4 regions of the Pseudarthrobacter sp. efr-133-R2A-89 genome follow, and region 3 is predicted to be linked to each of the others. Evidence: riboswitches for the same ligand, from Rfam matches in the RefSeq annotation. Region 3 holds a riboswitch; each other region holds the start of a gene.

Region 1 (2,193 bases), on a different contig from region 3:
GCCTGGCGGCCGCGGCAGGAACGGGGTTGAACAGGTTCATCCGCCTTCGCTCCGTGCAACGGACGACGACGGCGCTCGCCCTTGCGGCATCGCTCGCCGGACCGCTGGCCTTCTCCATCTCGACGGCGGCGACGGCGCACAGCGGGGCCATTGTCAGTGCCGGGCCGGCGACGTCATTCGGCGGCCCGGGCGGGTTCGGCGGAAACCGGACCGGCGGGTTTGGCACGGGCGGCACGTCGCGGCAGTTCAACGGGCAGGCCGGACAAGGCCAGGGTGCCGGCCAGGGCGGGGCAACCCAGGGCGGTCCGGGTGGCACCGGTGGCCGCGCCGGCGGGATGGGCGGCCTCCTGGGTGCGCCCACGCCGTCGGCCGGGCTGGTGGCCGCATTGAAAGACGGTGCCTCAAACTACACCTGGGCGGCGGCAGTAGTCGGTTCGAACAATGCCGCAGGCTACCAGCTGGCCACGGAGCTGCCGGTGATGGCCGTTGGCGGCTTCAACGGCACCGACCCCTCCCCCACGCTGGAACAGTTCCAGGCGCTGGTCGGCCAAGGCCGGATCCACTACTTCATTGCCGGCGGGACCATGATGTCCAGCAGCGGCTCGGACGCCTCCGTCCGGATTGCGCAGTGGGTGGCGGCCACCTTCCCGTCGCAAAGCATTGGCGGGACCACGGTCTACGATTTAGCGGGATAAACACGACTCCGGAGACCGGGCCGCAGCAAATCGACGCGCCAGAATTCGTGACTTCCGTTACCCAAATGTGACTAATGCGCAATCTTCCTGTACCGTCGATTGGGTGCGGTCCCCGTTCGGGCCGCATATCCCGGGTTGACGCCAAGCTCTGCCGCTTCCCGGATTCCGCTTGAGCAACGGCAGAGGCGGGGGACCCACCGTCCCGGGCAATTATTGCCCTTGGGGTTAAGCCAGCACGTGTTTTTTCCGTGCGGCCGGATGCCCTCATCCGAACCCGACAGCTAACTCCGCAGGTGTGAGAGGCGATCAATCATGTCTAAATCCATGGCAAAACCATGCCTGCAACCCAAGGCAAAACATCGGGCCAAACCCCAGCCCGCCAAAAAGACCACCGTGGGGCGGCGTGTTGCGGTCCTCGCTGCATCATGCGCAGTGCTGGTTGGCGTTGGCGCGGCAGGCCAGGCGACCAACAGCATGACCCAGGCGTCGTCCACCGGGTCAAGCGCTTCCACGTCGGCGGCGGATGCCCAGATGAGCATCGAGAAGAGCGAAATCCGGTCCAACCCGGCCGCGAACCCTGCTCCTTCCGCCATCAGCGTGGCACCGCAGGCCGCGGAGCCGGCCCCCGCACCTGCTCCAGCCGCCCCGCCGGCTGAAGCACCCGCCCCGGCACCGGCCCCCGCACCTGCGCCTGCTCCCGCCGTCGCGGTTAACGATCCCGCGGGCGCCCAGGCCTACGCCGCCAGCCAGCTGTCCTCCTTTGGCTGGGGGCCTGACCAGATGCAGTGCCTGCAGACGCTGTGGACCAAGGAATCCGATTGGACCACCACCGCCACCAACGCCAGCAGCGGTGCGTACGGCATCGTCCAGTCGCTGCCTGCGGAGAAGATGGCCACCTTCGGAGCGGACTACCTGACCAACTACCGCACGCAGATCAACTGGGGCCTGGACTACATCAAGAAGAGCTACGCCTCGCCCTGCGGAGCGTTGAGCTTCCACTTGGCCCACAACTGGTACTAGGCACCACCAGCACCAGGCACAATGCAAACCGCGGGCCGCATCACGTTGATGCGGCCCGCGGCTGCGTTAACCAGCGCCCTGGACGTCGCCCGGGCCGGAGTTCCGCCATGGGATGTACTGGACAGACCACTTATTGCCGTCCGGATCGGCGAAATACAGGAAATGGCCCCACTGCTGCACGTCTACGTCACTGACATCCACGCCGTTGCCCTTGAGCTGGCGGTGGGCAGCTGCGATGTCGCTGACCACCAGCTGCAGGTTGGAGCCGGTGCCGGGCGGAGCGTCGGTAAGCCCTTCGCCGATGCAGATGGAGCAGGCGGAGCCGGGCGGCGTCAGCTGCACGAAGCGGATCGACTCCGAGGGTCGTTCGTCGTAGTCGGCGTTGAAGCCAACCTTGTTGACGTAGAAATCCTTGGCACGGTCAACGTCGGATACAGGGACAAAGACAAGTTCAAGTTTCCAGTCCATCCGCACAGGG
Region 2 (2,193 bases), on a different contig from region 3:
AGACGGCGACGGCCCCAGATGTCAACCTTTTCGATGGTTCCACCATCGTTGGTGATGACGTTCAGGAACTTCTGAAGCGACGGCTCAACGGTACGCTCTTCGACCTCGGGGTCGATGATTACCATCAATTCGTAAGGACGCATATGTGAACCCACCTCCTTTGGGCTAAGCGGTTACGGCATTTCCGTAACAGGAGGTTCATTTGCGATTCCGCGCAGTGCCTTGCCACCAGTACGGAGGCAGGGCGCAGCACAGACTTCAATATCCTAGTGCATCTGGACCTGATAGGCGATTCGCGCTTGACTCAAGGCTAGCCGCGTGATGCGGCAGAGGCAGCCCGACCGGACGCGTATGTGGAAAACGCGTGAGTGCGCCGGCCGCCCCTATACGTCAACTCGGGCACACAGCGGCGCGCCACGCCCAGGACAGTACTTCCGTTACTCAATTGTGATTCCGCGTTGATTGTCGTGTACGGTCTTCGGGTGGGCCGCCCCAGCCGGCCCCAATCCCGGAAGACGCCCAACTCTGCCGCTTCCGGCGATCCCCAAGGTTTCAAGGCAGAGGCGGGGGACCCAAGCGTCACGGGTATGGCTTCCGCCTGCCCTCGGGGTGAAGCCGCAGTGCGCGGCCGGATGGCAGCATTCGAACCCGACAGCTAACTCCGCAGGCGTTGAGAGGTAAATTCCCCATGCCCGCATCCCCTAAATTGAGCGCCAAACGTGCGCGCCGTTATCAAAATGAGACCACGCCGGCCGGACGCCGGCAGTTTCTGACAACCAAAGATTCCCGCCGTCGCTTGCCCTTGGCCGCCGGCCTGGCAGCAGCCATCCTCGGCGCAGCCTCCCTGGGCCTCGGCCTGGCCAACGGCAATGAAGAGGCAAATATCTCCCGCGTAGCCAGCGCCGCCGAGGCCGGCAGTGACGTGCAGGAGCAGGAATCCCCGCCCGCCACCTTGTCGTCCGCTCCGGCCCCAGCCCCGGCACCGGCCGCCGCTCCTGCCCCTGAGCAGGTTCCGGCTCCCGCCGCTCCCCCGGCTCCCGCGGCACCCGCTCCGGCGCCCGCCGCCGCGGCTCCTGCCCCGCAGTCCCCCATCGCCGTGGCGCCCGCCTCGGCACCGCTGGCCAACAGCGGAACGCCGATGCCCGCGGGGGTCCCCGGGAACTGGACCATGACCTTCGCCGACGAGTTCAATGGTTCAGGCCTGGACAGCGGAAAGTGGTCCAACTGCTGGTTCGCCCCCAGCTGCGGAAGCATGAATAAGGTGTCCACCAGCCCCGCCAACGTCTCCGTGGCCAACGGCAACCTCGCCCTCAGCCTTGGCTCCTCGTCTTCCGGGTCCTTGGTCTCCACGAACCCGAAGGGTGGAGCGGGCACCGGTTACCAGTTCACCACCGGGTACGTCGAGGCCCGCATCAAGTTCCCCGGCAACGCCAACGGCCTCTACAACTGGCCCGCGTTCTGGACCACCGGGCAGTCCTGGCCCGCAACCGGCGAGAACGACATCGCAGAGGTCCTCCAGGGCAAGATGACCGTCAACTACCACTCAAGCTCCGGGTCACACAACCAGGGGGCCGTCGGCGGTGACTGGGCCAATCAGTACCACACCTTCGGCATGCACCGGATGGCCAACTCCACGGACGTCTACTTCGACGGCGTGAAGGTCAAGTCCTATCCCACGGACGACGGAAACGCCCCGCAGTACATCGTGCTCAACGTCGGCGCTTCGTCAACGAACCCGGTGTACGGGCCGCAGTCCCAGCTTCTGGTGGACTACGTACGCGCCTGGCAGTAGCCGGCCGCACGGCCCGTTGAAAAGGGCGACGGCGGGACTTCCCGCCGTCGCCCTTTTTGGCTTCCTGCGGTTCCCCACAAAGTTGCCCAAAGCAACCCTGCCACCCGAGTATGATCCAGTACACTCTTGCAATGAAGCTCCTGTACGTGACCGAAAGCGTGCCAAACCGGGACCCGCAGCTCGGTGATGGAAGCTCCATGATCCCGTACGAAGTGATCCTTCACCTTCCCGCAGATGTTGCGGTCACGCTGCTGACGTTTTCCGGCCCCGTCCCGCTTCCGCCGGAGGTCCGGGCCCGCTGCGAAACCGTCCACGAGATAGCCCCGCGGAACGACCCCGCCGCATTCGTCCGCTCCCTCGGCGGCCTTGCCGGCCTGGGAAAACACCGGCGCTCCACCCCG
Region 3 (2,193 bases):
GGAGCCGGCCATGGCTGCAGTGCAGACCTCTCCCAATTCTGCCTGAAGCGCGCAGTGTGGCGGGAGCGGGCGGCGCCAATGTCCAGCCAATGAGACGCCGCAGGCGACGGCCTCTATTCGGACTAAATCAAAATAGGCTAAACTCTTCCCCGGACTACGTCGCGGGAAGAGGCGATACGGTGGGACAACGCAAGGTACTGCGCTCGAGGAGCTGAGCTGGATGACGGATCTGATCGACACTACGGAGATGTACCTCAGGACCATCCTGGAGCTTGAGGAAGAGAACATCGTTGCCCTCCGGGCCCGTATCGCCGAACGCCTGCGCCACTCGGGACCCACCGTTTCCCAGACCATCGGCCGGATGGAGCGCGATGGCCTGGTTGTCGTCTCCGGTGACAGGCACCTGGAACTGACCGACACCGGCCGCAAGCGTGCCACTGAGGTCATGCGGAAGCACCGGCTGGCCGAGCGCCTGCTGGCGGACGTGATTGGACTGGACTGGGCCTATGTCCATGACGAAGCCTGCCGCTGGGAACACGTCATGAGCGAACGGGTGGAGCGGCGCATCTACGAGCTGCTGGATCACCCCACGGAGTCGCCCTACGGAAATCCCATCCCCGGCCTTGCCGCCCTGGGCGGCCAGCCCGGGCCCGGGTTCGGAGATGGCGCCATCAGCCTGGTGGAGGCAATGAAGGCCTATGGGCCTGAATCGGCAGTAACCATCAGCCGGCTGGCGGAACCGATCCAGGTGGAGCCGGAACTGCTGACCCAGCTCGACGAGGGCGGTATCCGGCCAGGCGCGTCGGTCTCACTGGAACGCGTCGGTGACTACATTTCGGTACGCGTGGCAGGAATCGAGGGCGCGCTGGAGCTGCCTCCCGAGGTGGCGGCGCACGTTTTCGTCGCCGTGAAGCAGGCCTGACGCCGCCTTTCCATACCCCACCCAAGGGATTCCACGCAAAGATAACGGAATTGTTACCTAGGGCCTGAAGCCCCTATAGTGGAACCCAGCGTTGATACTTAAGCGTTACCTGATCCGGAGCCGAGCTCTGCCAGCGGGCCAGGTGTACGAGTCGTTACTGGCAGAGGCGGGGGAACCACAACCGGCAGCCGGGGGACTGCCTTGGGGTGAAGTCCGTCAGCAGCAAGCCTCTCCAGTGAAGGATTCTTCCGGGAATACCCCTGCGTAGAAGTTTGCCCATGACGGGCCGGGTCTTTGAACTCTCTGACCCGAATCCGACAGCTAACTCCGCAGGCTATTCCAGAGAGGAACCCTTCTTGACCATGCAGACCTCCCGGGGCCGCCGTCGCGCGGCGCGCCCCCCTGAGGCACCCCGGGTTGTCGAAGTAGCCGCCGCGGAGCGCCCCCGCGACCCGCAGCGGGATGCGCGCCGCCGCCGGGGTCCCTTCCGGCAAATCACCGACTTTGCCGCGGCCAGCGGCATCGGCCAAAAGGCCGGCATCGCCCTCGCCGCCACCGGCCTGGTGCTCACGGTGACCATGCCCGCCACCAGCCCCGTCATGGCGACGGATGCGGCCGGGATCGCACCCCAGGCCGCCTCCGCAATCAGCCCCCAGCCCCAGATTTCCGCGGATGTAGGCGCCCAGATCGACTTCAGCCGCTCAGCCGTCGTGACGCAGGCGGACCCCGACGGAAAGCTGAAGCAGCTGCTGAGCGCCCAGTCGGCCGGATCGGTCACCCGCGCGGCTTCCGCCGGGACCCTGGCCGCCCCGCTGGCATCCCTCGTGACCGCGTCCCCCTTCGGCTACCGGGTCAGCCCAATCACCGGCGGCACCGGAGACTTCCACCGTGGACAGGACTTCGTGGCCCAGTGCGGGACGTCCGTCCTGGCGGCCGCAACAGGAACCGTTACCTTCGCCGGCTGGCACCAGTTCGGCGGTGGAAACCGGGTGGTGATCGACCACGGCAACGGCCTGGAGACCACGTACAACCACCTCTCGTCTTTCAACGTCAAGGTGGGCCAAACGGTCTCCCGCGGCGAAGTCGTGGCGCTGAGCGGGACCACCGGCGCGTCCACTGGCTGCCACCTGCACTTCGAAGTCCAGGTCAACGGCGAAGTGGTCGATCCGATGGGCTGGCTGTAACCGTATGATTGCGCACTCTCAGATCGCGGTGACCCGCCGTGACCTGAATGTGACATTGAAGCAAAACTGCTGTACCGTCTAACTTGC
Region 4 (2,193 bases), on a different contig from region 3:
CGGCGGCGGCAGCTTTCTCCACCAGGGCCGCAGTCTTGTCGCCCACCAACTGGACGAGGTTGAGCCCCTGGACGCTGTTGTTTTGGAGGGCATCCAGGGCCACGAAGAACCCGGTATTGGTTCCGCCCGTCTTGTACGACTGGACGGCAAGTGCTCCGATTTCCTTGCGGTGCCGGGCCAGTTCGTCATTGGCGCGGACGGCCTGGGCGGACAATGAATCCAGCCTCACCGATGCCGCCTGCAGCTCGGCGTCGGCTGCGGCGTAGTCGGCCGCTGCCCGGACCGCAGTGTCACCGGCGGCTTCAGCCTGGGTCTGGAGTCCGTTCAGCAGCCCATTGATGGTGGTGATCTCTGCCGCTTTCGCTGCCTCGGAAGACTGTGCCTGCTGCACGTCAGCCCAGGACGGATATCCACCGGGAGGTGCAGGCTCGTCCGCAGAGGCAGGCAGCACCGTGGCCGCTGCCACTGCGATGGCGAGCAGTCCCCCCAACAGCGGGGACTTGGGCATGGTCACGAACAGGGGCATAGTCCCGAAGCATACCGGCGGCACGCCGGGGCGGAAAGGCGCCCGTGCCCGGTTTGTTACCCTTTCGCGCCGGCGGCGGACCGGCCGGAGTCCAGCATGGGTGGACAGGACACATCCAATCGCTGGTTGAATACGAGAGAGGAAGCTCGTATGTTACCGAAACGTGACAATTGTGGGGTTGGCGGGTTATGGTCTTCGGGTGTCCCTCCCCAAACGGGACACTCCCATCAGTTTGCCGAGCCCTGCCGCTGATACCGGGATTCAACCGCTTTCATGCTGGCAGGGACGGGGGAACCAAGTTTCCACGACCTTTGAGGTCTTGGGGTTAAGTCGGACAGCTCCTCCGCCCACCGCGGAGATGTGTTCGGCCGGGTATCTCCAACCCGAACCCGACAGCTCACCCCGCAGGCATGGGAGAGGCGATCAATCGTGTCAAAGAATCTCAGCACTGCCCGCCACCGCGCGACCCCGGCCCACTCCATTGCGCTCGAGGGACTTGCCGTGACGGCCAAATCACAGGCCCGTTCGTTGGGCCGTCCGGCCCTCGCCGTTGCCGCCGCGTCCGGCATTGCCTTCGGCGTCGGCGCCCCGGCCCACGCGGGCGTGACGGGCGCGGACACCACTGAACAGGCCAGCGTCCAGGCCGCCGCGTCTCCTGCAGCTGCTCCGGCAGCCGCGGCAGCAACCGTCCACACCGTCGTTTCCGGGGATACCCTCGGCGCAATTTCGGCCGCGTACGGAGTCAGCCTCAATGACGTCCTGGCTGCCAACGGCCTCGGATTGTGGTCCATCATCTACCCCGGTGACCAGATCCAGATCCCCGGCGCGGGCTACGTGGCAGCACCTGCCCCGGCGCCGGCGGCGGCCCCCGTCCAGGCGGCAGCCGCCACCGCACCGGCGAACACCGGCATGAACATGTCCTACGCATCCGCGACGCCGGTGGCCTCCACCACCGGGACCGGGACCGGCGCTGCCATCCTGGCCTCGGCCTACAGCCAGATCGGCGTGAGCCAGGACTGCACCGCCATGGTTGAAAAGGCCCTTCGCTCCGTCGGCAAGAGTGTTGGCGACCTGGCTCCCACGCAGTTCTTCCAGTACGGCAGCGTGGTCGGGAGCCCGGCACCCGGCGACCTCATCATCACGTCGGGCCACGTGGGCGTTTACGCCGGCAACGGCCAGGTTGTGAGCGGCGGCGTCAACGGCTACACCACGCAGGTTCACTCCATCAGCTGGCTCAGCGGCTACTCAGTGGTCCGCGTGGCCTAGTCTTCGCCAGCAAAGCCTGCTCCCAACAGGAGGGTGGCGGCCGGGCCTCCGGTTGCCACCCTCCTGTTGTTGTTAGATCAGGTCCCGCAAAAGGTCGTGTAGGTCCCGAAGCCCGCCGGGGGACCTTCCACGTAGCGTTCCAGCCCGGGGCGCTCGGTGAAAGGATCGGTGACGGCCTGAAGCAGGCGGTGCAGCGGGGCCACGTCTCCTTCCGTGCCGGCGGCGAGGGCTTCCTCCACCAGGTGGTTCCGTGGAATGTAGGCCGGGTTGACGCTGTCCATCAGCCCTGCGTCGGGTTGCAGCGCCAACCACCGCTCCGACCAGGCGTCGAAGCCGGCCAAATCCATCACCATCTTGCGCGCCGGGCGCAGATCGCCGCGGGCCGCCCTGCCGAGGTTACG

The links. Region 3 has a riboswitch for cyclic di-AMP ahead of QRM95_RS19535 (M23 family metallopeptidase). Riboswitches for the same ligand answer to the same signal wherever they lie in the genome.
Region 1: another riboswitch for cyclic di-AMP. It lies ahead of QRM95_RS08785 (aggregation-promoting factor C-terminal-like domain-containing protein); the one in region 3 lies ahead of QRM95_RS19535 (M23 family metallopeptidase).
Region 2: another riboswitch for cyclic di-AMP. It lies ahead of QRM95_RS03550 (glycoside hydrolase family 16 protein); the one in region 3 lies ahead of QRM95_RS19535 (M23 family metallopeptidase).
Region 4: another riboswitch for cyclic di-AMP. It lies ahead of QRM95_RS01955 (C40 family peptidase); the one in region 3 lies ahead of QRM95_RS19535 (M23 family metallopeptidase).

The regions. Positions count from the first base shown of each region.
Region 1 is NZ_JARVSE010000004.1:235,040-237,232, reverse strand. Features, by position in the region: gene QRM95_RS08790 (glycosyltransferase family 39 protein) at 1-695, shown strand, start outside; cyclic di-AMP (ydaO/yuaA leader) riboswitch at 842-1,002, shown strand; gene QRM95_RS08785 (aggregation-promoting factor C-terminal-like domain-containing protein) at 1,008-1,715, shown strand; gene QRM95_RS08780 (glyoxalase superfamily protein) at 1,782-2,183, opposite strand.
Region 2 is NZ_JARVSE010000002.1:157,684-159,876, forward strand. Features, by position in the region: gene rpsF (30S ribosomal protein S6) at 1-143, opposite strand, end outside; cyclic di-AMP (ydaO/yuaA leader) riboswitch at 533-685, shown strand; gene QRM95_RS03550 (glycoside hydrolase family 16 protein) at 797-1,792, shown strand; gene QRM95_RS03555 (glycosyltransferase) at 1,924-2,193, shown strand, end outside.
Region 3 is NZ_JARVSE010000013.1:61,591-63,783, forward strand. Features, by position in the region: gene QRM95_RS19530 (iron-dependent transcriptional repressor DtxR) at 221-922, shown strand; cyclic di-AMP (ydaO/yuaA leader) riboswitch at 1,033-1,274, shown strand; gene QRM95_RS19535 (M23 family metallopeptidase) at 1,285-2,106, shown strand.
Region 4 is NZ_JARVSE010000001.1:423,841-426,033, forward strand. Features, by position in the region: gene QRM95_RS01950 (coiled-coil domain-containing protein) at 1-526, opposite strand, end outside; cyclic di-AMP (ydaO/yuaA leader) riboswitch at 783-952, shown strand; gene QRM95_RS01955 (C40 family peptidase) at 956-1,792, shown strand; gene QRM95_RS01960 (protein adenylyltransferase SelO) at 1,870-2,193, opposite strand, start outside.